3 regions of the Streptomyces sp. NPDC088254 genome follow, and region 1 is predicted to be linked to each of the others. Evidence: riboswitches for the same ligand, from Rfam matches in the RefSeq annotation. Region 1 holds a riboswitch; each other region holds the start of a gene.
The links. A riboswitch is a leader RNA that binds a small molecule or an ion and turns the genes downstream of it on or off. The one in region 1 is predicted to bind cobalamin.
Positions count from the first base shown of each region.

Region 1 (7,507 bases):
CCGCGGCCTACCGGGTCATCGGCGGGCTGGAGCTGATGGGCGCCATAGGCGTTGCCCTCGGCCCGGTCGTACCGCTGTGCGGCGGCCTGGCCGGCTTCGGGCTGCTGATCCTGCTCGCCGGTGCCGTGATCACGCACGTACGCAAGGGCGACGGGCTGACCAAGCTCCTCCCCGCGGTGACATGCGCGGCCCTGGTCGCCTGGTATCTCGTGCTGCTCCCCGGCCTCTGACCGCTCCGGGGGCGCCGGAGGAAGCGCTGCACGCGCCGGCCCAGGTGCGCGGTCTCGTCGTCGATGGGGTGCTGAGCATCCCGCAGGGCGGGCGTTCCCCTCGTAGCCTTCGCAGAAGCGGGCAGGACCGATTCAGAGCGCCAGGCGCTGCCGGACCAAGGCGCAGAAGATCACTCCATGCGTCCGGTCGCAAGTCCACGTGCGACGTCATCGGAAAGATGTCACCACGGCCCGATGCGAAAGAACGTGCTGGTCAGGGCCAGCTTTCAGGTCCGGCCAGTCGGCTCCCCGACGCCCGGAGCGTCAAATGAGCGTCACGGGTGCTGCCGCAGCCCTGGCCTGATGTCGTTTCCGCCGGTCGGCGAGCGCAGTGGTCAGGTCGCCGAGGCGGCCGGGGTGAACATCCAGACCCTGCGCTACTACGAGCGGCGGGGCCTGCTTGCCGAGCCGAAACGCAGCGACGGCGGCCACCGCTTGTACGGCGAGGACGCGGTGACCGCGCTGCGGGTGATCAAGGCCGCCCAACGCCTCGGGTTCACGCTGGACGAGGTCGCCGAGCTTCTGGGGACCGTCCGCCACCGGCACGGCCGTCCCGTCGCGAGGCTCCAGGAGCGGGCCGCTGCCAAGCTCGCCGAGGTCGACGCGAAGATCGCCGACCTCACCACCATCCGCACCGCCCCGGCAGCGGCGGTCGAAGCCGGGTGCGACGACCTGACCGTATGCGCCGGAAGTACCTGCTGTCCCATCCCCTTCACCGCCCTCGCCGAGGAGAACCGCCATGCCGGCCCCTGCTGCTGACCCCGCCCTCCCCCACCGCGCCCCCAAGGCCCTGGGGGCCTGGCCGCCCTTGCGGGTGTTGTCGGGGCCGGGGCGGGGGTGGTGGTGGGCTGGCTGCCCGCCGCCGTCGTGCTGGCCGTGCCCGCCGCCGTCGTGCTGGCCGTGCTCGCCGCCGGGACCCGGTGGCTCGGCCGACGCCGCCACTCATGCTCCTGCGCGCCGAAGGCCGATGGTGAGAGCGGGTGCGGCTGCAAGGCGTCCGGAGACCCGCTGAAGATCGCGGGCGCGGGCCGCCGGTAGGGTCCGGCGGTATGACTGTCGCTCGTTCCGTTGCCCTGTTCGTCGTCGCCGCCCTCTTCGAGATCGGTGGCGCTTGGCTGGTGTGGCAGGGCATCCGCGAGCACAAGGGCTGGATCTGGATCGGCGCCGGTGTCCTCGCCCTGGGCCTGTACGGGGTGGTGGCCACCTTCCAGTCCGACGACAACTTCGGCCGCATCCTCGCCGCGTACGGCGGGATCTTCGTCGCCGGGTCGATCGCCTGGGGCATGATCGCCGACGGCTACCGCCCCGACCGGTACGACGTCGTCGGCGCCCTGGTCTGCCTCGCCGGCATGGCCGTGATCATGTACGCGCCCCGCAGCCACTGACCCGCGCCACGGACCCGGACCCCGACAGCGTGAGCCGCACCGTGCAACTTCCCACTCTGTCGCACTCCGGACGCAGCGGGGAGGCGAGCACCCTGGCCGTTCCAGGAATCCCCATCAGCCTGGCCCTCGTCGCGCACTTCGATCCGCTCCACCGGCACGTCGCGGCCGGCCGGTGCAGTGGTCACCCGCTCGCGGGCAAGTGGGGCGTTCGGGCAGTCGGGAAGCGTCAGCAACGTGATCCGCACTCTGCTGTCCTCCGAGCTCACCGCCTGTGGTCAGCACGTCGGACCTTCCAGTGCACTGGAAGGTCCAGGAGCCAAGACGGTGTACGCCAGCATGGGCTTCAGGCCGCTCGCCGCGTCCGGACCGAGATCGCGGCGGACGAGCCCTCAGGAACCTGGTCGGCGGTCCGGCCCTGCCCGTCTTCGGCTGCACGCCGCTCGCCTTCCGGAGGGCACGCGCCGCGCCCCTCCTCGGTAAGGCCGCGCCCCAAGGCAGTTCGTCGTCTGACGCCCCCAACGCTGCCCCTCGCAGTTGTGGCCGGTCCCACAAAAGTGGGTCTGGCGGGGCCGTAGCCGGTTCTGCGATGCTTCGGTCCGTCAAGCGACGGCGGAACGAGGAAGCCGGTGAGATTCCGGCACGGTACCGCCACTGTGTAGGGGGAGCGACTCCACCCATGGCCACCGCCCCGTCCGGGGCGGGAAGGCCGGAGAAGCTGTGATCCCGAGTCAGGAGACTCACGCCGTCGCACCTCGAAGTACGGGGCGGATTTCCCCAGGAGAGGCGGTGGCACCCATGTGCCTGCGTATGTGTGGTGGCAGCTTCGCGCTGCCTGTGGCCCTTCGGAGTCGGCCTGCCCGGCTTGACGCACGAGTCGGTTCTCTCAGCTTCTGACGACCTCCTCCCTCAGCGGGTTCCTTCCCATGCGCCGCACCACGCGCCCCGCCATGCCGGTGCGCACTGCCTACGCACGCCACCAGGAGTCACCGTGTCCGTACGTTCCGCCATGCCCGGCCACCGTCAGGTCGCCGCTGCGGCATTCCTCGCCGCCGCCTTCACGCTGACCGCGTGCGGCGGCGACTCCGGCCCACCCGCCGACGCCAAGGCCCAAGCCGCCGGCGAGGGCTGCATCAAGGACTTCGACCCGGCCAAGGACTACTTCCCGGTCAAGTCGACGGTGAAGCACGCCGAGAACTTCACGCTCCGGTACGAAAAGAGCTACCAGGTCCTCACCGTCAAAGAGCCCTTCCCCAAGGGGAAGCCCGAGTCGTACGTACTGGTCAAGTGCGGTGCTCCGAAGCCGAAGCTGACCGGCGAACTGGCGTCCGCACAGCAGGTCACCGTGCCCGTCAAGAGCCTGTACTCCGCCTCGACGACCCACCTGCCGCTGCTGACCGAGACCGGCACCCTGGACGTGCTGACCGGTGTCGCGAGCGCCACGGCCATCTCCTCCGCCGAGGTGATCGAGCGGGTGAAGGCCGGCAAGGTCACCGAGTACGCCAAGGACCGCACGCTCAACGCCGAGACGGTCATCGGCGCCAAGCCCGACGTGCTGATGACCCAGGGCACCGACGACCCTCAGTACCCGAAGCTGCGTCAGGCGGGCATCGCCGTGGTCGCCAACGCCGAGTGGCTGGAGGCCAGTCCGCTCGGGCGTGCCGAGTGGGTCAAGGCGATGGCCGCGCTCACCGGGGCGGAGAAGCGTGCGGGTGAGGTGTTCGACACCATCGAGGGCGATTACCGGAAGGTCGCAGAGAAGGGCGCGCAGGCGGTCAAGGCAGGCAAGGCCGTCGAGGTCCTGCCCGGCACGATGTACCAGGGCACGTGGTCCATGCCCGCCGGCGGTAGCTACGCCGCCCAGCTGATCAAGGACGCGGGCGGCACCTACCCGTGGGCCGGCGACGAGGGCACCGGCGGCCTCCAGCTCAACTTCGAGGCCGTGTACGCCAAGGGCGGCCAGGCTCCGGTATGGATCGCTGACCAGCAGTGGAAGTCCACCGCAGACGCCGTGAAGGCCGACAGCCGGTACGGGCAGCTGAAGGCGCTGTCCGGCGGTGCGGTCTGGACGAACACGAAGGCGCTCGGCCCCGGAGGGGGCAACGACTACTTCGAGCGCGGCGTGCTGCGCCCGGACCTGGTACTCGCCGACCTCTTCGCGCTGATGCACCCGGACCAAGCGAAGGGCCACACCTTCACCTTCTACCAGCCGGTGCCCAAGGCGTGACGACACACCCGGCAACCAAGGCGACCCCCGCTTCGGACGTCCCGCGGGCGATAGGCCCGGGACGACGGCGCCTAGCCGTCGTCCTCGCCCTCGCGGCCGGTACCGCCACACTGTTCATCCTCGCCGTCGCGACCGGCTCCCATCCTGTGCCGGTCGCGGAGGTGGTGCGGGTCCTGTTCGGCGGCACCGCCGAGGACCCGCGGTGGACCGTGATCGTCGAGCAGGTCAGACTGCCGCGCGCGCTGACCGCAACCGCAGTCGGTGCCGCCCTCGCGGTGGCCGGCGTACAGATGCAGACGCTGTTCCGCAACGCGCTGGCCGACCCGTTCTCCCTCGGGGTGAGTTCGGGCGCCAGCATGGGTGTGGCCGCCGTGGTGGTCGGCACAGGCGGCGTCACTGGCAGCTTCACCGGCGACCTGGCCGGGCTGGGGCGCGTGGGCGTCGTCATCGCGGCCTCGCTCGGCGCCGCCGCCGTCCTGGCCCTCGTCCTGCTGCTCTCCCGATGGGTGCGGTCGGCCGTCACCCTGCTCGTGATCGGAGTCATGATCGGCTCGGCCGCCACCGCGGTGGTCGGCGTGATGCTTGTCTACGCCCGGCCCGAGCGCGCCCAGCAGTTCGTCGTGTGGGGCCTGGGCAGCTTCGGCGCCACGACCTGGCCCGACCTCCACGTCATGCTGCCCGTCGTCGGCGCCGGCCTGCTGACCGCGCTGCTGACCGCCAAACGCCTCAACGCCCTGCTGCTCGGCGAGGACTACGCCCGCACCATGGGCCTGAACGTGCGGCGCAGCCGCGACCTCGCCCTGTTCGGCACAGCGCTGCTGGCGGGCGCGGCAACAGCGTTCTGCGGGCCGATCGCCTTCCTGGGCCTGGCCGTCCCACATCTGACGCGGGTGGCGCTGGGGACCTCGGACCACCGGGCACTGATCCCGGCGTCGATGCTCGCCGGGGCGTTCCTCGCGCTGGCGTGCGCGCTGCTGAGCCAGCCCCCGGGAACGGATTCCGTGCTGCCGCTCAATGCCGTCACCTCACTGTTCGGCGCCCCCATCGTCATCGCGTTCCTGATCCGCAGCCGTCGCGGCGTACAAGGAGTGGCCTCGTGACCGACACGATGACCGAACCCCTCACGGACGCGGCCGCTGTACCGGGCCGCCACGGCGGCCTCACCACCCAAGGGCTCGCTGTCGGCTATCGCACCCGGTCACCGCGCGGGCGCACAGCCGGCCGGTCCGTGCTGTCGGGACTGGACCTTCAGGCGCGGGCCGGTGAGCTGACCGTACTCCTCGGGCCCAACGGCGCGGGCAAGTCCACGCTGCTGCGGACCCTGTGCGGGCTCCTACCGCCGCTCGACGGCCGGATCCGGATCGGCGGCTGCGACCTCGCACAGACGTCGCCGACCGCGCTCGCCCGTCGGCTGGCGGTCGTCCTCACGGACCGGGTGGACCCCGGGCTGCTGTCCGTACGCGAACTGGCCGGCCTCGGCCGCCACCCGCACACCGGGTTCACCGGCCGCCTCACGGCCGCGGACGACGCGGTTGTCGAGTGGTCGCTGGAAGCAGTGGGCGCTGGACACCTGGCCGAACGGCCGGCTGCCGAACTCTCCGACGGCGAACGTCAACGCGTCCTGACCGCGCGCGCCCTCGCCCAGGAGCCCGACGTCGTCCTTCTCGACGAGCCGACCGCCTTCCTCGACGTCCCCTCACGAGTGGGTCTCACCGTACTGCTGCGCGACCTCGCCCGGAACAAGGGACTGACCGTCGTGGTCAGCACCCACGACCTGGAACTGGCCCTGCGGGTGGCCGACGCCGTTTGGCTCGTCGACCGCGAATCCCGCGTTCACTCCGGGGCGCCCGAGGACGTGATCCGCAGTGGTGCCGTCGCGGGGGCTTTCGACGCCGACCACCTCGCATTCGACCCGGTCTCCGGCACCTTCGGACTGCGCCGCACAGCACGCGCCGCAGTGACGGTGGACGCGCCGATCGATGTGCGCCCGCTCCTCGAACGCGCCCTCGCCCGGGAAGGACTGGCCGTCGCCGGGCCGGGCAGTTCGGCCGCAGCTCCCCGGCTGAGCTGGGACGGAGCAGACCGCCTCACCCTCACAGGACCGGACGGCCAGGTCGTCCGCGTCTGCGGCTTCCACGAGTTGACGCGGACGGTGCGGACGTGGTGACCGCGGCCCTCACCCCCGACACCTTGGCGTGGATCTCCACAATTGGCCCCTACTTCGCGGTGGCCACCGGCCCCCGCCCCGAGGCCCCCGGCTTTCGGCCGCTGACCGACCTGTACGCAGACCCGCATGCCCTGGAGGAATGCGTCCGGACCGTCTCCGGGCGGCTGGGCACCGACCAGCCCAGGGTGGCCGCGTCCACGCTGCACCTGGGCACCGCATCCCGGCTCTGGTCGATCGCCCTGGCCTGCGCCGCACTCTCCGGCCGCGTCCCCGATCTGGGGCCCGACCGGCTGTGGTGGCGCCTGCCCTCCTCCGGCCCCCTGGACCTTTGGCTGCCCGACCTGCAGGAACTGGACCAGGAACCGCATCCGGCCCTGCACCACACCGTCGCCGTCCAGAACCTCGTCCCCTGGGCCGACGCCGTACGACGCGTATCCGGCGTCTCCCCGCACACCCTGCGCGGCAACGCCGCTTCGGCGCTCATCGGAGCCCACCGCGTCCTGCTCGCCAGGGCAACGCACCCTCTCGTCCCCGTGGTGCCCCTCGTCCGCGCGCTGCTGGATCAACCGCCACTGGCAAGGGCCGGCCGGCTTCGCGTCACTCCCGCCGGGTCGCTCGCCTTCCGACGCCGTAGCTGCTGTCTCTACTACCGCGTGCCGGGCGCGGGTACCTGCGGCGACTGCGTCCTCAACCCCAAGGAGAAGACCACCTCATGACCACCACCGAGCCGACCGTCGTCGAATCCCCCGGCGGCGGCACCCAGCACGTCTGGCCCCTCCCGGTCGACGAGGCCGCCCTCCTCGACCTCGTCACCACCGTCTTCACCGACCACTGGCAGCACATCCACTTCGGACCAATCATCGAAGGCGCCGCCTGGGAGGTCGGCGCCCCGAACGCCCCGACCGCTATCACCATGAACGACGGCTACGCCACCGTCGACTTCGGCGCCTGGCACTTCCACCTGTGCATCGGCGAGCACACCGCCTCCGGCCCGGAACTGGGCCGCATCCGACGCTGCTCCCGCGCCGAGCTGTACCGCAGCCTCGGCTCTGACGGCTCTCCCGTCAGCTGGGGAGTCCGCCTGTTCAACGGCCGCGACGAGCAGATGATGACCGTCCTCCTGCCCAACCCGTTCCTCACCGACCGTCAAGAGATCCTCGATGCCCCCGACTTCACCCGCCTCGCCGCGTGGGACGCCCTCCGCGACCGCTTCCTGAGCCTGTCGCCCGACCCTCTCGACCGCTCAGGCAAGGGGTTCCGGCACAGCGGCTGACAGGCACCCCGCTTCTGCCCCTCTCGGCAGAACAGCCGCCGAACTCGCACTTGACACATCATCAGAATCAGCGTCAGCCAAACATGCAGAGCCACGGACCATGATCGCGTCCTCCGTGGCCGACGAGGCGTGGGCCGCCGAGGTGACCTCGGGTACGGACGGGCCCTACCTGTTCGTCGCCGAGGCCGC
Region 1 is NZ_JBIURQ010000007.1:167,280-174,786, reverse strand. It holds gene ACIOC0_RS21475 (DoxX family protein) at 1-230, shown strand, start outside; gene ACIOC0_RS21470 (MerR family transcriptional regulator) at 573-1,028, shown strand; gene ACIOC0_RS21465 (hypothetical protein) at 1,113-1,307, shown strand; gene ACIOC0_RS21460 (YnfA family protein) at 1,319-1,654, shown strand; cobalamin riboswitch at 2,230-2,416, shown strand; gene ACIOC0_RS21455 (ABC transporter substrate-binding protein) at 2,643-3,878, shown strand; gene ACIOC0_RS21450 (FecCD family ABC transporter permease) at 3,875-4,978, shown strand; gene ACIOC0_RS21445 (ABC transporter ATP-binding protein) at 4,975-6,045, shown strand; gene ACIOC0_RS21440 ((2Fe-2S)-binding protein) at 6,039-6,761, shown strand; gene ACIOC0_RS21435 (hypothetical protein) at 6,758-7,318, shown strand; gene ACIOC0_RS21430 (hypothetical protein) at 7,419-7,507, shown strand, end outside.

Region 2 (7,507 bases), on a different contig from region 1:
CGGTCGGTGGCCCGCAGGGGGAGCGTCTCGCGCAGGGCGGGTTCGTCGACCTGGATGACCGAAGTCCCGGCCGCTTCAAGGTCGTCGACCTCGTCGCGCAGCGCGAGGGCGACCTGACGGGCGGTGTCGCCGAGGGGCTGGTCGTCGCGGACGAAGGACCAGGCGAGCATCGTGACCGGGCCGGTGAGCATGCCCTTGACCGGTCGTGAGGTGAGGGACTGGGCGTACGTCGTCCAGCGGACCGTCATCGGCTCGGGGCGGGAGATGTCGCCGGCCAGGATCGGCGGGCGGACGTAACGGGTGCCGTAGGACTGGACCCAGCCGTGCTGCGTGGCGAGGTAGCCGGTGAGCTGCTCGGCGAAGTACTGAACCATGTCGTTGCGTTCGGGCTCGCCGTGCACCAGGACGTCCAGGCCGGTCTTCTCCTGGAAGGAGATGACCTCGCCGATCTCCGCCTTGATGCGCTCCTCGTAGCCCGCCGTGTCGATCCGGCCCGCCCTCAAGTCCGCGCGGGCGGCACGCAGTTCACCGGTCTGCGGGAAGGAGCCGATGGTCGTTGTCGGCAGCAGCGGCAGTCCGAGGTGCGCGCGCTGCGCGGTGGCTCGTTCGGGGTAGGGCTGGGAGCGGCGGGCGTCGGCGTCCGTGACTGCGGCGGTCCGGGCCCGTACGGCGGGGTCGTGCGTGATCGGCGAGGTCGCGCGGGAGGCCAGATCGGCCCGGTTGGCGGCGAGTTCGCCGGCGATCGCGCCTGTGCCCTGCGCGAGGCCCGTGGCGAGGGTGACGATCTCGCTCGTCTTCTGGCGGGCGAAGGCGAGCCAGCGAAGGATCTGCGGGTCGATGTCGCGTTCCGCGGCGGCGTCGATCGGGACGTGGAGCAGGGAGCAGGAGGCGGCCACGTCGACCCGGTCGGCCAGCCCGAGCAGGGTGCCGAGGGTGGACAGGGACTTGGTGAGGTCGTTGACCCAGATGTTGCGGCCGTTGACCACGCCTGCGACCAGCCGCTTGCCCGGCAGTCCGCCCACGGAGGCGAGATCGCCGAGATTGGCGGAGGCGCCCTCGGTGAAGTCCAGGGCCAGCCCCTCCACCGGAGCCTTCGCCAGCACCGGCAGGGCGTCGCCGAGCCGGTCGAAGTAGGAGGCGACCAGCAGCTTGGGCCGGTCGGTGAGGGCGCCGAGATCGCGGTAGGCGCGGGTGGCGGCGTTCAGCTCGGCCGGGGTGCGGTCCTGGACGAGCGCGGGCTCGTCCAGCTGCACCCACTCGGCACCGGCCGCGCGCAGGTCGGCGAGGACTTCGGCGTAGACCGGGAGCAGGCGGTCGAGGAGCGTGAGCGGCTCGAAGTCGGCGGGGACGCCGGGGGCGGGCTTGGCCAGCAGGAGATAGGTGACCGGACCGACCACGACGGGCCTGGCCGTGAGGCCCAGAGCGAGGGCTTCCTTCAGCTCGGCGACCTGCTTGGTCGTGTCGGCAATGAAGACGGTGTCCGGGCCGAGTTCGGGGACCAGGTAGTGGTAGTTGGTGTCGAACCACTTGGTCATCTCCAGCGGTGCGACGTCCTGGGTGCCGCGGGCCATGGCGAAGTAGCCGTCGAGGGCGTCGGCGTCGACGGCGGCCCGGTGGCGGGTGGGGATCGCACCCACCATGACGCTGGTGTCCAGGACGTGGTCGTAGTACGAGAAGTCGCCGGTCGGGACCTCGTGGATGCCGGCGTCGGCGAGCTGCCGCCAGTTGCTGCGGCGCAGCTCGGCGGCGGTGTCCTGGAGCGCGTTGGCGGTGACGCGGCCCTTCCAGTAGCCCTCGATCGCCTTCTTCAGTTCCCGGCTCTGTCCCTGGCGGGGGTAGCCGTACACGGTGGCCCGGGCTGCCGCGGCTGCGGACTTGGTGGTCACGGAGATCTCCTTCGCGAGACGAATCCCTGAGATCCCGGCGACGGGACGCGAGCGCGAAGGGGTGACGGAACCGGGCGGAGGCGACCTTGCGCTGCACAGCGCGGTCGTGCGCTCGGTATGTACGCCGACCCGCCCACGAGGTCACCGGGATGTCCGCGTACGAGTGGTTCGCACACGGGCAGTGGCAGGTCTTCGGACTTGCGGGCACGCCCTCCTGGTCCGGAGGACACCTACTGGCCGTCGCTTCCCAGACCCTGTACCTCGGATCCAGTGCGTATGACGGCGGTCGTTCCCGCTCACCGCTGCGGGGCAGTCCCGGATTCCCACCGGGTTCCCTCTTGCGACGCATCCCGCCTGGCGGACGGGGCGAACCAGCTGCACCAGTCAGCGTAAGGGGCTGGCTACGCGTCCGGAGGGCCGTGTCCATCATTCGAATGGTGAGCTGGTGCACGCGGGTGACGGGTGTGAAACGGGCCGAGGGCGGGAAACGTCGCGCACGCGTCTCCCACCCCTTCCCCCGCCCCGCGCCGCGCGGCACCCTCACCCCGCGGCGGCGGTCGCGGGCCCCTCAGCCCGCGTCGTACCAGGCCCTCAGTCCTGGTCGTAGATGCGGAACCCCCGGCCGGTCTTACGGCCGAGGAGACCGGCCTCCACCATTCGCTGGAGCAGCGGCGGCGGGGCGTAGAGCGGCTCGCGGAACTCGTCGTAGAGGGACTGGGCGATCGAGGCGACGGTGTCCAGGCCGATCAGGTCCGCGAGCCGGAGCGGGCCCATGGGGTGGGCGCAGCCCAGTTCCACTGGAAGCGGTAGCCCAGCGCCCCGAGAACACCAGCACCTTTGTTCCCTACCCCGTGACCGAGCGCACGATCTGACCGTACGACGGGCTTGATAGCCTCGACGGGCCAGTCGAGCCACACCCGAGGCCAGGGAATCCGGTGCGAATCCGGAACTGACGCGCAGCGGTGAGGGGGACGGGCGGGGCACGCACGCCACTGGGAGACCGGGAAGGCGCCCCGGCCGGACGAACCCGAGTCCGAAGACCTGCTGGCACCTCCGCGCCCCGGCGCGGGGGACACCCGTAGGCCAGGCTCCGCGAACGAGCCCCGACCCCCGAGGCATGCCCGTGCTCCGCACCCCCGCCCTCCTCCGTACCCCGGCCCTGCTTCTCACCTCCGCCCTGCTGCTCACCGCCTGCGGCTCCGCCGACGGCGACGACGCGAAGACCGAGAAGGCCGCGGCCACCGGCTACCCGGTCACCATCGACAACTGCGGGAACAAGGTCACCATGAAGTCGGCCCCGAAGCGGGCCGTCTCACTCAACCAGGGCACCACCGAGATCCTGCTCTCCCTGGGCCTGGCCGACCGCATGGCGGGCACGGCGACCTGGACCGACCCGGTGATGAAGGGCCTGGAGAAGGCCAACGCCACCGTGCCGCGCCTCGCCGACAACAACCCCTCCTTCGAGAAGGTCCTGGACGCCGAACCCGACTTCGTCACCGCCTCCTTCGTCTCCACCCTCGGCAAGGGCGGCGTCGCCACCCGCGAGCAGTTCGAGAAGCTGGGCGTGCCGACCTACGTCTCGCCGTCCGACTGCGCGGCGGGCAAGGACAACGACAGCGGCGGCGACGGATCGCGCTCCACACCCCTCACGCTCGACGCCGTGTACGGGGAGATACGCGACCTGGCACGGGCGTTCGGCGTCGAAAAGCGCGGCGAAGAGCTCGTCGCCTCGCTGAAGAAGAGGGTGAGCACAGCCGCTGCCGGACTGCACGCCTCAGACGTCTCCCTCATGTACTGGTTCGCCAACTCCCAGTCGCCCTACCTCGCCGGCTGCTGCGGTGCGCCCGGCGCCATCACCCGTGCCGTGGGCGCGAAGAACGCCTTCGCCGACACCCACGACGAATGGCCCCAGATCAACTGGGAGACCGTCGCCGACCGCGACCCGGACGTCATCGTCATCGGGGACCTGACCCGCAAGCAGCAGACCGCCGAAACCGCCAAGGCGAAGATCCGCTTCCTGGAGACGAACCCTGCCACCCGCAACCTCACCGCCGTGAAGAAGAAGCGGTACGTCCTGCTCAGCGGGCAGGCGATGAACCCATCCATTCGCACGATCGAGGGAATCGAGAAGGTCGCCGCCGGGCTGCGTGACTTCGGGCTCGCCAAGTGACTTTGCGCACAGCGCTGTTGACCGGCGGCGGACTGACCGCGCTGATCGCCTCGCTCGCTGTGGCCGTGACGATCGGCCCCGCCGACATCTCCACGGGGGACGTCTGGGCGTCCGTCGCGGCCCATCTCGGACTCGGCGAGAGCGAGTTGGCGCCGCTGCGGGACGGCATCGTGTGGAACCTGCGGATGCCGCGGACCCTGCTGGCCGCCGTGTGCGGGGCCGGACTCGCCGTGTGCGGCGCGGTCATGCAGTCGCTGCTGCGCAACCCGCTCGCCGACCCCTTCGTGCTCGGTGTCTCCTCCGGCGCCTCCACCGGCGCTGTCGCCGTGGTCGTGCTGGGCGTGGGCGGGGGAGCGGTGTCCCTGTCGGCGGGCGCCTTCCTCGGCGCGCTGCTCTCCTTCGCCCTCGTGCTGCTGCTCAGCCAGACCCTCGGAGCCAGCACCGACCGGGTCGTCCTGTCCGGCGTCGCGGCCATGCAGCTGTTCTCCGCGCTGACCTCGTTCACCGTGCTGACCTCCGCCGACGCCGAAACCACCCGGGGCGTGCTGTTCTGGCTCCTCGGCTCGCTCACCGGCGCCGACTGGGGACAGGTGCTGCTCTGCACCGCCGTCCTGGCTGCGGTGCTCGTCGTCTGCCTCGGGTACGCCCGTACGCTCGACGCGTTCTCCTTCGGGGACGATGCCGCCGCCGGACTCGGGGTCCGGGTCGCCCGTACCCGCCTGGTCCTGCTCTGCGCGACCGCCCTGCTCACCGCCGCCCTGGTCAGCTGCGCCGGCGCGATCGGCTTCGTCGGCCTGGTCCTGCCGCACGCCACCCGGGCCCTCACCGGATCCGGGCACGCCCGCCTGCTGCCGGTCACCGCGCTGACCGGCGCTGTCTTCCTGGTGTGGGTGGACACCCTGGCCCGTACCGTCCTCGACCCGCAGGAGGTCCCGGTGGGCGTGGTGACGTCCCTCATCGGCGTACCGGCGTTCGTGGCCGTGCTCTACCGAGGACGGAGAAGGACATGAGCAGCCTGCACGCGGACGACGTCGTACGGCGCCTGGGCGACAAGGTCGTCGTCGACGGCGTCACGCTCGCCCTGCACCCCGGCGAGACCGTCGGCCTGCTCGGCCCCAACGGCTCAGGAAAATCAACGTTGTTGAGGCTGCTGGCCGGGGTCCTCGCCCCTACCTCCGGAGTCGTGACCCTGGACGGGCGCCCGCTCGCCGAGGTCGGCCGCCGTGCCACCGCCCGCCGTGTCGCCACGGTCGAGCAGCACGCCGACACCCAGACCGAGCTGACCGTCCGGGACGTCGGCGCCCTCGGCCGCATCCCGTACCGCCGCGCCTGGACGCCCCCGACCACGGCCGACGCGGAAGCCGTCACCGAGGCCCTCGCGCGCACCGGACTGGCCGACCGCTCCGGTCAGTCCTGGCACACTCTCTCCGGCGGCGAACGCCAGCGCACCCAGATCGCCCGCGCTCTCGCCCAGCAACCCCGCGAACTCCTCCTCGACGAGCCCACCAACCACCTCGACATCCAGCACCAGCTCGACCTCCTGGAACTGATCGCCGGCCTGCCGGTCACCACGGTGATCGCCCTGCACGACCTCAACCTCGCCGCCATGTACTGCGACCGCCTGCTCGTCCTGCGCGACGGCCGCGCCGTCACGCAGGGCACCCCGGCCGAGGTTCTCACCCCCGCCCTCATCGAGCAGGTCTACGGCGTCCGTGCCCAGGTGACCCACGACCCCGGCCACCCCGTGATCCGCTTCCTGCGCCCAGCCGTCCGGGACGGATCTCCCCTGGAGAGGAGTGCGACGAGCGATGCCTCGACAACGCCCTGAAGCAGTCGGAACGGAGCGCACAGCCGCCGAACCGGCACCGTGCCGCGTCGTCGTCTGCCGGGACTGCTGCTGCGGAACCTCGAAAGTCACCGGCGTGGACCACGACCGGCAACTCGCGCGCCTGGCCGAGGAGATACCCGTACGCGTCGGAATTCAGCGAACAGCGGGACGGAAAACGCGGACCAGGCGCACCACCCTGGCAGTCGGCGGCTCGTCGTTGGAGAGGCGCCCGGGGATCGAAACCTGCTGGCCCTCGACAGCGACCGAGAACGAGGCATGCGGCTGGAGCCGAGAATCAGGCATCACCGCCAGAACTGCCTCGGCATCGCTTGCAAGCTCGGCTGGGAACGCCGTGATCAACGGATTGCTGCGGTCGGACAGCGGCTGCACGAGCCGAGCACAGGCGGATGCCTCGTCCAGGTAGCTGGCATTAATGGCCCCACCCCCGCCCAACCCGGCGAAGGTATGCGGTCACAGCCCGGCTGGAGCCACCAGCGCAACCATAATGGCCGTCAGGAGGAAGAGCGCCACTCCTCCATGAAGAGCCATGGCGGCAGTCGTCTTGATCTTGACGGCCGTGCTCCATGGTCTGCGATGCCGAAACGCCGCCGAGCATGACGTCCACAGCCCCGGCAACGCGACGATGAGAGCCCCGAGGGCCCCGGGGGCCGCCAGCCAGGCCGCATCGCTCTGGGCTCCTAGCAGCCATGCGAGCAGGCAGGCTGCCTGGGCGATGAGTAGCCGGCGGGCGCGTGATAGCCGACCGCGGGGGACGGCGGTCGGCGGGGGCTGAGGCGGTCGCGGAGGCACGTAGGGGGCCTGTCGCGTCCGGGCCGTGGGGGCGGGCTGGTGCAGCGCCGCGCGCATCGATTCCGCGTCCGGGTAGCGGTGGGCGGGCTCTTTCGCCAGGGCGCGGGCCAGTACGGCCTCCACCGCCGGGTCTGCCGTGATGCCCAGGGAGGCAAGGGTGGGCGGCGGAGCGGTGAGGTGCAGGTATCCGATCGCATAGCCGGAGTCCGCCTCGAAGGGGAGCCGCCCGGCAAGCATCTGGAACAGCATCACACCGACCGAGTAGAGATCGGACCGGCCGTCGATGTCTGAGCGGCCCAGCACCTGCTCGGGCGACATGAAGTGCGGGGTGCCGATCAGCAGGCCGGTTCGCGTGATGGCGGTCCCGGCCCCCTCGACGGCCCGCGCGATGCCGAAGTCCGCCACCTTTGCCGTCCCGTCCGTCGCCAGCAGCACGTTCCCCGGCTTGATGTCACGGTGGACCAGCCCGTGCGCGTGGGCCACGGCGAGCCCGGCCAGCACTTGCGATGCGAGATGCAGAGCCTGCGCCACCGGCAGGGGACGCCCTGCGCGCAGCAGATCGTCGAGGCTGCGGCCGTCGACGAGCTCCATCACGATGTACGGGACGGGCTCGTCCCCCATGTCGTGGACCGCCACCACATGCGGATGGCTGATGGCTGCCATGGCCTGCGCCTCACGCCGGAACCGGGCCGGATACCCGTCGTCGAACGACAGGCCGGTCCGCATCGTCTTGAGGGCGACCATCCGGGCCAACTTCGTGTCGTAGGCCCGGAAGACGTCGGCCATGCCGCCACTGCCGAGCTTCGCCTCGAT
Region 2 is NZ_JBIURQ010000003.1:97,894-105,400, reverse strand. It holds gene metE (5-methyltetrahydropteroyltriglutamate--homocysteine S-methyltransferase) at 1-1,886, opposite strand, end outside; cobalamin riboswitch at 2,052-2,277, opposite strand; partial or broken gene ACIOC0_RS11010 (3-hydroxyacyl-CoA dehydrogenase family protein) at 2,478-2,684, opposite strand; cobalamin riboswitch at 2,773-2,950, shown strand; gene ACIOC0_RS11005 (ABC transporter substrate-binding protein) at 3,004-4,056, shown strand; gene ACIOC0_RS11000 (FecCD family ABC transporter permease) at 4,053-5,066, shown strand; gene ACIOC0_RS10995 (ABC transporter ATP-binding protein) at 5,063-5,884, shown strand; partial or broken gene ACIOC0_RS10990 ((2Fe-2S) ferredoxin domain-containing protein) at 5,865-6,032, shown strand; gene ACIOC0_RS10985 (hypothetical protein) at 6,038-6,274, opposite strand; gene ACIOC0_RS10980 (protein kinase) at 6,356-7,507, opposite strand, start outside.
Region 2: linked by a shared signal. The riboswitch ahead of ACIOC0_RS11005 (ABC transporter substrate-binding protein) and the one ahead of ACIOC0_RS21455 (ABC transporter substrate-binding protein) in region 1 are both predicted to bind cobalamin.

Region 3 (7,507 bases), on a different contig from region 1:
GTGGGCACCGCCCACTGCTCCGGTCCCGCGTGGTGGACACCCACGACCCATGACATCGAGAGCAGGAGCAGCCGCGTGACCAGCCGCGTCACCTTCGTCTCACCCGCCACGAGCCCATCACTGCGGAGGGCGCGGTTCTACGACGGGGACTCGATCGACGACAGCGGCGCGGCCCGCGCCCGTGAGGCCGCCGGGTCACTGCCCGTGGCGGCGCGTGTGGTGGTGTCCCCGAGTGTGCGCTGTCGGGAGACGGCGACTGCGCTCGGCCTCGACGGCGTGGAGACGCCGGAGCTGGACGGACTGGATGTGGGCCGCTGGCGAGGCCGCACACTGGAGGCGGTGGCGGCTGCCGAGCCGGAAGCCGTGGCCCTCTGGCTCACCGACCCGGGGAGCGCACCGCACGGGGGTGAGTCCGTACGAGTCCTGTGCGGGAAAGTCGGGCGGTGGCTGGAGGAAGCGGCGGCTGTCGAGGGTCGTGTGCTCGCTGTGGTCGAGCCGGAGGTGGTGCGGGCGGCGATCACCCAAGCGTTGGACGTACCCGCCGCTGTCTTCTGGCGCCTCGATGTGCCACCCCTTACGGTGACCGAGCTCAGCGGCCGGGCCGGGCGCTGGAATCTGCGGCTCGGGCGTCCCTTGGGCGAGCCGGACGTCAACTAGGACTCGGTCACCAGTGTTCAGGACGCCGGATCCCGGTGACGGCGTAGCAACGCCGCCAGCTCGCAGCGCAGGCAGGAACCAGCGGCGCTCGTCTGGGCGGACGGACTTTCGGCACAGGGCGTCGACGATGTGTGGACCTGCCCGCTGCAGTCCTCCCCCTGTGAGGCGATCAGTGCTTCCAGGTCGTGGAGCAGCCGTTCGGTGCGTTTGGCCTGCTGGGCGAGGACTCGTACCCGGGCGCTCTGGCCGCCGATCTGCCGTCGGCTGGCGATCAGTTGGTCGAATTCCTCCCGGGTGAGGGCGACCGCGTCACGGCCGCCGAGGGTAATGTGGCGCGGCTGGGGGGTTTTGGCCACTCGGTTCCTCCGCTCATCGGCCGGGTGGTCCGCGTCGGGTCGGGCTGAACATCGAGTCGTAGTCGCTCTTCCGTCGGACTCGGTGTCCGGAGAACGCCAGAGGGCCCCCGGATGGTTCCGAAGGGCCCTCTGTTGTCCGGAAGGAATCAGTGCGCGGCCGGAACCGCGCGGCCGCTCGTGGCCGTCGCCGGCTTGGGGTTCAGCAGGCGTTCCGCCAGTTCACCGAAGAGCAGGCCGAAGCCGGCCCACAGGGCGGACTGGATGGCCAGTGCGGACAGCCGGAACCGCCACAGCAGGGCGGCCGGGAAGTCCTGCGGCACCTCGTTGATGACGGGCAGGAACTCGTAGGCCAGACCGATGACGACGGCGAAGGCGGCCACCGCGACGACTGTCGCCCACCAGGTGCCCAGGCTGGGCGCCAGGCGCTTGCCCAGGATGGTGGCGGCGACCGCGAGAAGAACGCTGAGCAGCATCATCAGGAAGTACAGCGTGGTCCGCTTGCTGATGGTGTCGGGGTCGCCGACCGACGGCGGGTTCGCCGGGTACTTGAGGAAGGGCACGACGTAGACGGCGAGCAGTGCGCAGCCGGACAGCAGCAGCGCGGTCGCCCGCGGGCTGAAGCGGCCCACGCGGCCCAGGGCGAAGCAGTACGCGAGCGCAGCGATGCCGCCGAAGGCGACCCCGTAGACGAGGACGCCCGTGGCGAGGCCGGCGGTGGACTGCAGGGAGCGGGAGACGACTTCCATCTCGTGCTCGTGGGAGTGGGCGTCCTCGAAGGCGATCGCCTTGTCGACGCTCGGCTCACCGAGGAGATAGGCGACAACCAGGGCGAGCACACCGGCGACAAGGCCGGCGAGCATGCCCCGCACGAGGAGGTTTCTTACCGTTGCGGAGTTCATGGGTGTGCGGCGTCCCTCGTGTCAGTGGCAGGGGAAGCCGAGCAGGTGGCGGGCGTCGTGCACCCACTCGTGGACGTCGGTGCCGTTGAACACGGAGGTGGCGCCCTGCTCGGCGCCGACGAAGTAGAGCAGGACCAGCATCAGGACGCCGAAGAAGACCGCCCAGGGCGCTATCGCCTTCAGCGGCAGCGTGGCGGGAACGGCGGGAGTGGTGGCTGTCGGCTGGGCGACGGTCTGCGCCATGGCAGAACCTCCTCTGGGAGTTCGCGTCCCATCTCGGTGGTGCACAGGACGACGGCCACGGGTCTGACTCACGCGACGCCCCGAAGGGGGTCCCGCATACAGTGGCGCGACCGTGCCGGATTCCCACCGGCTTCCGTCTCGCCGTCGTCGATATCGGACAGACCGTACCGCGTGGCGCGGGCATGGCCAAGACCGCGTCCGTCCGGCGTGATCTTCCTCTCCCACCGGACGGACGGTACGGGCACGGGCTTCGTGGTTCAGCGGTGACGGAATACCGGTGGCCGTTTGCCGACGAATGCTCCCATGCCTTCCTTCTGGTCTGCGGTCGCGAACATGGCGTGGAACAGACGGCGTTCGAAGCGGACGCCTTCCGTGAGGGTGGTCTCGAAAGCCCGCCCGACCGCTTCCTTCGCCATCATCGCGACCGGCAGCGACATGCCGGCGACCGTCTCGGCGACGGCCAGGGCTTCGCCGAGCAGGTCGTCGGCGGGGACCACACGGGAGACCAGTCCGGCTCGCTCGGCTTCGGTCGCGTCCATGGTGCGCCCGGTCAGGCACAGCTCCATGGCCTTGGCCTTGCCGACAGCACGGGTCAGGCGCTGGGAGCCGCCGATGCCGGGAATCACCCCCAGTTTGATCTCGGGCTGGCCGAAGACGGCCGTGTCGGCGGCGAGCAGGATGTCGCAGAGCATGGCGAGCTCGCAGCCCCCTCCCAGGGCGTATCCGGCGACGGCGGCCACGGTCGGCGTGCGCAACTCTCCGATGCGGTCCCAGGCAGCGAACCAGTCGGCCAGGTACATGTCCATGTATCCCTGGGGCTGCATCTCCTTGATGTCGGCGCCAGCCGCGAACGCCTTCGCCGAACCGGTGATCACGATGCAGCCACAGCCCGGGTCCCGGTCGAGGGCTTCGGTCGCCGCGACGACTTCGTTCATGACCTGCAGGTTGAGGGCGTTGAGTGCCTTGGGCCGGTTCAGGGTGAGCAGGGCGGTTCGGCCCTTGCGCTCGACCAGGATCGTCTCGTATTCGGCGGCCGGTTCCATGGTCATCCCTCAGCTCCGCTCTGGTCCCTGATCGTACGTACGATGCCGGAGAAGTCCTGCATGGCCCCGCCTCGCTCGGCATAGGCGGCGTACAACTCGGCTGCTCTCAGGCCCAGTTCCGCGTGTACTCCGCCGGCCTTGGCCGCGTCTGCCGCGAGTCCCAGGTCCTTGGCCATCAAAGAGGCGGCGAAGCCCGGACGGTAGTCCCGGTTGGCCGGGCTGGTCGGCACGGGCCCGGGAACGGGGCAGTTGACGCTGAGGGCCCAGCACTGCCCGGATGCCGTCGAGGCCACGTCGTACAGGGCCTGGTGCGACAGGCCGAGGCTCTCGCCGAGGACGAACGCCTCGCTGACGGCGATCATGGAGACGCCGAGGATCATGTTGTTGCAGATCTTGGCCGCCTGTCCGGCACCCGCACCGCCGCAGTGGACGGCCTTCTTGCCCATGGCTTCGAGCAGGGGAAGCGCCTCGGCGAACTCGGTCTCTCCCCCGCCGGCCATGAAAGTGAGGGTGGCCGCTTCGGCTCCCACCACTCCGCCGGAAACCGGTGCGTCCAGGGTTCGCATTCCGGCGGCTGCCGCGCGGTCGTGGGCGGTACGGGCGTCGGTGACGTCGATGGTGGAGCAGTCGACGAACAGGGTGCCGGGCCGGGCGGCGGGCAGAAGGGTGTCGTAGAGGTCCAGGACGTGGCGGCCCGCGGGAAGCATGGTGATGACCACGTCGGCGCCGTCGACCGCGGCGGCCGCCGACGGCGCGGGTTCCACGCCCGCCCGCGTGGCGCTGTTCACGGCCTCGGGCACGAGGTCATGACCGTGTACGCGGAGCCCGGCCTTCACCAGGTTGGCGGCCATCGGGGCGCCCATGTGCCCGAGGCCGATGAAAGCGACGGTACGGCTCACCAGGCCACCTCCGTGCTCCCGCCCGAACCGGTGAGTCCGAGTTCTCGCTCGCCGAGCGGAGCGAAGAAGTCTTCGACGTCGGCGTCGGTCACCTCCACCAAAGTGGCCGGCGACCAGTGCGGGTCGCGGTCCTTGTCGATGACCTGGGCGCGGATGCCCTCCACCAGGTCCGGGTGCCGGAGGGCGGCGCAGGAGACGCGGTACTCCTGGTCGAGGACTCGCTCCAGCGGGCCGAGGCGCCGGGCGCGGGACAGGGCGGTGAGGGTGACCTTGAGGGCGGTAGGCGACTTGGCGAGGAGGGTCTCGGCTGTCTCCTTTGCGTCCGGGCCGCCGTCGGCGAGCAACCGGTCCACGATCTCCTCGACCGTGTCAGCGGCGTAGCAGGAGTCGATCCATGCCCGTCGGCGACCCAACTCGCCTGACGGAGAAGGCTGTACATGACGGGCCAGTGCGTCGCGCACAGGCATCTCGGCGAGGTCGTCGATGAACCCCTGGAGTGCCGTCGTCGGCACGAAGTGGTCGGCGAGCCCGCAGAGCAGGGCGTCACCCGCGCCGATCTGTGCGCCGGTCAGTGCCAGGTGCGTGCCCAGTTCACCCGGCGCCAGGCCGAGCAGGTAGGTGCCGCCGACGTCCGGGACGAACCCGATCCCGGTCTCGGGCATCGCGATCCTCGATCGTTCGGTGACGATCCGGACGCTGCCGTGCGCGGAGAGGCCGACCCCGCCGCCCATGACGATGCCGTCCATGACGGCCACGTACGGCTTGGGGTAGCGGGCGATCCGGGCGTTGAGACGGTACTCGTCGCGCCAGAACGCGGCCGACGCGGAGCCGTCGCCGTCCCGGGCGTCGTCGTGGATGCTGCGGATGTCGCCGCCCGCGCACAGGCCACGTTCCCCGGAACCGGTGATGACCACGGTCTCCACGGCCGGGTCCGGCTCCCAGTGGCTGAGTGCGTCGTCGATGCGCCGGACCATCTCGTGGTTGAGGGCGTTGAGGGCCCTGGGCCGGTTCAGGGTGATGTGGGCGGCCCGGCCGGTGGTGTGGAACAGGACGGGTTCGTCGGCGGCGGTCATGCGCACGCCTCCGTCAGGCCACGGGCCACGATGACGCGCATAATCTCGTTGGTTCCTTCAAGGATCTGGTGGACGCGCAGGTCTCGGACGATCTTCTCGATGCCGTACTCGCTCAGGTATCCGTAGCCCCCGTGCAACTGGAGTGCGCGGTCGGCGACCGAGTACCCGGTGTCGGTGGCGAACCGCTTCGCCATGGCGCACAGGTACGGTGCCTGCGGGTCGCCGCGATCGAGGGCCCCCGCGGCCTGCTGGACCAGGGCGCGGGCGGCGGCCAGCTCGGTCGCCATGTCGGCGAGGCGGAAGCGCAGCGCCTGCGCGTCGAGGAGCCGTGCGCCGAACGCCTCCCGGTCGGCGAGGTGGGCGAGGCTGCGGTCGAGGGCGCTGCGTGCGCCGCCGAGGGAGCAGGCGGCGATGCCGAGGCGACCGCCGTTCAGACCGCTCATGGCGATGCGGAAGCCCTCGCCCTCGCGCCCTAGGAGTCGATCGGCGGGCAGTCGTACGCCGTCCATGACGACCTGGCGGGTGGGCTGGGCGTTCCAGCCCATCTTTCGTTCGTTGGGGCCGAAGGTGAGCCCGGGGTCGTCCTTGTCGACGAGGAAGGCGGAGACGCCGTCAGGGCCGGTGCCGCCGGTGCGGGCCATGACCACGTACACCTGGGAGGCGCCCGCGCCGGAGATGAACTGCTTGACGCCGGTCAGGACGTAGTGGTCATCGTCACGGACGGCCCTGGTGGTCAGTGCTGCCGCGTCGGAGCCGGCGCCCGGTTCGGTCAGGCAGTAGCTGGCGAGGTCGTCCATGGCGCAGAGGCGGGGCAGCCACCGGTCGCGCTGGGCGTCGTCGCCGTAGCGGTCGATCATCCAGGCGACCATGTTGTGGATGGAGAGGTATCCGGCGATGGACGGGCAGCCGGAGGCGAGGGTCTCGAAGACGAGCACGCCGTCGCTGCGGGTGAGGCCGGAACCGCCCGACTCCTCGCGGACGTAGACGCCGCCCAGTCCGAGCCCGGCCGCCTTGCGCAGCACATCGACCGGGAAGTGCTTGTCGCGGTCCCAGTCCAGGGCGTGCGGCGCCAGATGGTCCTGGGCGAAGTCGAGCGTCGTCTCGACGAGGGCCTGCTGGTCCTCGGTGAGCAGGGTGATGGTCATACGGCACTCAGCCCATCGTGGGGATCGTGAAGCTCGCGCCCTCGCGCAGCCCGGCCGGCCAGCGGGAGGTGACAGTCTTGGTGCGGGTGTAGAAGCGGATCGCGTCCGGGCCGTGCTGGTTCAGGTCGCCGAAGCCGGAGCGCTTCCAGCCGCCGAAGGTGTGGTAGGCGACCGGCACCGGGATGGGCACGTTGACGCCGACCATGCCGGTGTTCACCCGCCGGGTGAAATCGCGGGCGGTGTCGCCGTCCCGGGTGAAGATGGCGACGCCGTTGCCGTAGAGGTGTTCGCTGGGCAGGCGCAGGGCCTCCTCGTAGTCGGCGGCACGCACGACCGACAGCACGGGGCCGAAGATCTCCTCCTGGTAGATGCGCATCGCCGGGGTGACCCGGTCGAACAGCGAGGCCCCAGCGAAGAAGCCGTTCTCGTGACCGGGCAGGCCGAAGTCCCTGCCGTCCACGACGAGTTCGGCGCCTTCCTCGACACCCAGGTCGATGTACTCGCGGACTCTGTCGACGGCGTCCCTGCCGACCAGCGGGCCGAAGTCGGCCTCGGGGTCGTCGCTGCGGCCGATCCGCAGCGCGCCGATGCGCTCCTTCAACCGGGCGACCAGCGCGTCGGCGGTGTCCTCGCCCACGGGCACGGCCACGGAGACGGCCATGCAGCGCTCGCCCGCCGAGCCGTACCCTGCGCCGATCAGGGCCTCCACCGCCTGGTCGAGGTCGGCGTCCGGCATCACGATCATGTGGTTCTTGGCGCCCCCGAAGCACTGGGCACGTTTGCCATGGGCCGCGGCGGTCGCGTAGACGTGCGCGGCGACGGGTGTGGATCCGACGAAGCCGAGGGCGGCGACGCGGGGATCTTCCAGGAGGGTGTCGACCGCTTCCCTGGCGCCGTTGACGACGTTGAGGACGCCGGCCGGCAGTCCCGCCTCCTGGAACAGTTCCGCCAGCCTGAGCGGGACGGAAGGGTCGCGCTCCGAGGGCTTGAGGATGAAGGCGTTGCCGCAGGCCAGTGCGGGCGCGGCCTTCCAGAGGGGAATCATCGCCGGGAAGTTGAACGGTGTGATGCCGGCGACGACTCCGAGCGGGGCGCGCAGGGAGTGGACGTCGATCCCGGTGCCGGCGTTGTCGGTGAACTCGCCCTTGAGTAGATGCGGGATGCCTGCCGCGAACTCCACCACCTCCAGGCC
Region 3 is NZ_JBIURQ010000001.1:725,370-732,876, reverse strand. It holds gene ACIOC0_RS03370 (histidine phosphatase family protein) at 76-657, shown strand; gene ACIOC0_RS03365 (hypothetical protein) at 675-1,013, opposite strand; gene ACIOC0_RS03360 (CbtA family protein) at 1,160-1,912, opposite strand; gene ACIOC0_RS03355 (CbtB-domain containing protein) at 1,934-2,155, opposite strand; cobalamin riboswitch at 2,192-2,336, opposite strand; gene ACIOC0_RS03350 (enoyl-CoA hydratase) at 2,413-3,204, opposite strand; gene mmsB (3-hydroxyisobutyrate dehydrogenase) at 3,201-4,214, opposite strand; partial or broken gene ACIOC0_RS03340 (enoyl-CoA hydratase/isomerase family protein) at 4,145-5,170, opposite strand; gene ACIOC0_RS03335 (acyl-CoA dehydrogenase family protein) at 5,167-6,315, opposite strand; gene ACIOC0_RS03330 (CoA-acylating methylmalonate-semialdehyde dehydrogenase) at 6,323-7,507, opposite strand, start outside.
Region 3: linked by a shared signal. The riboswitch ahead of ACIOC0_RS03355 (CbtB-domain containing protein) and the one ahead of ACIOC0_RS21455 (ABC transporter substrate-binding protein) in region 1 are both predicted to bind cobalamin.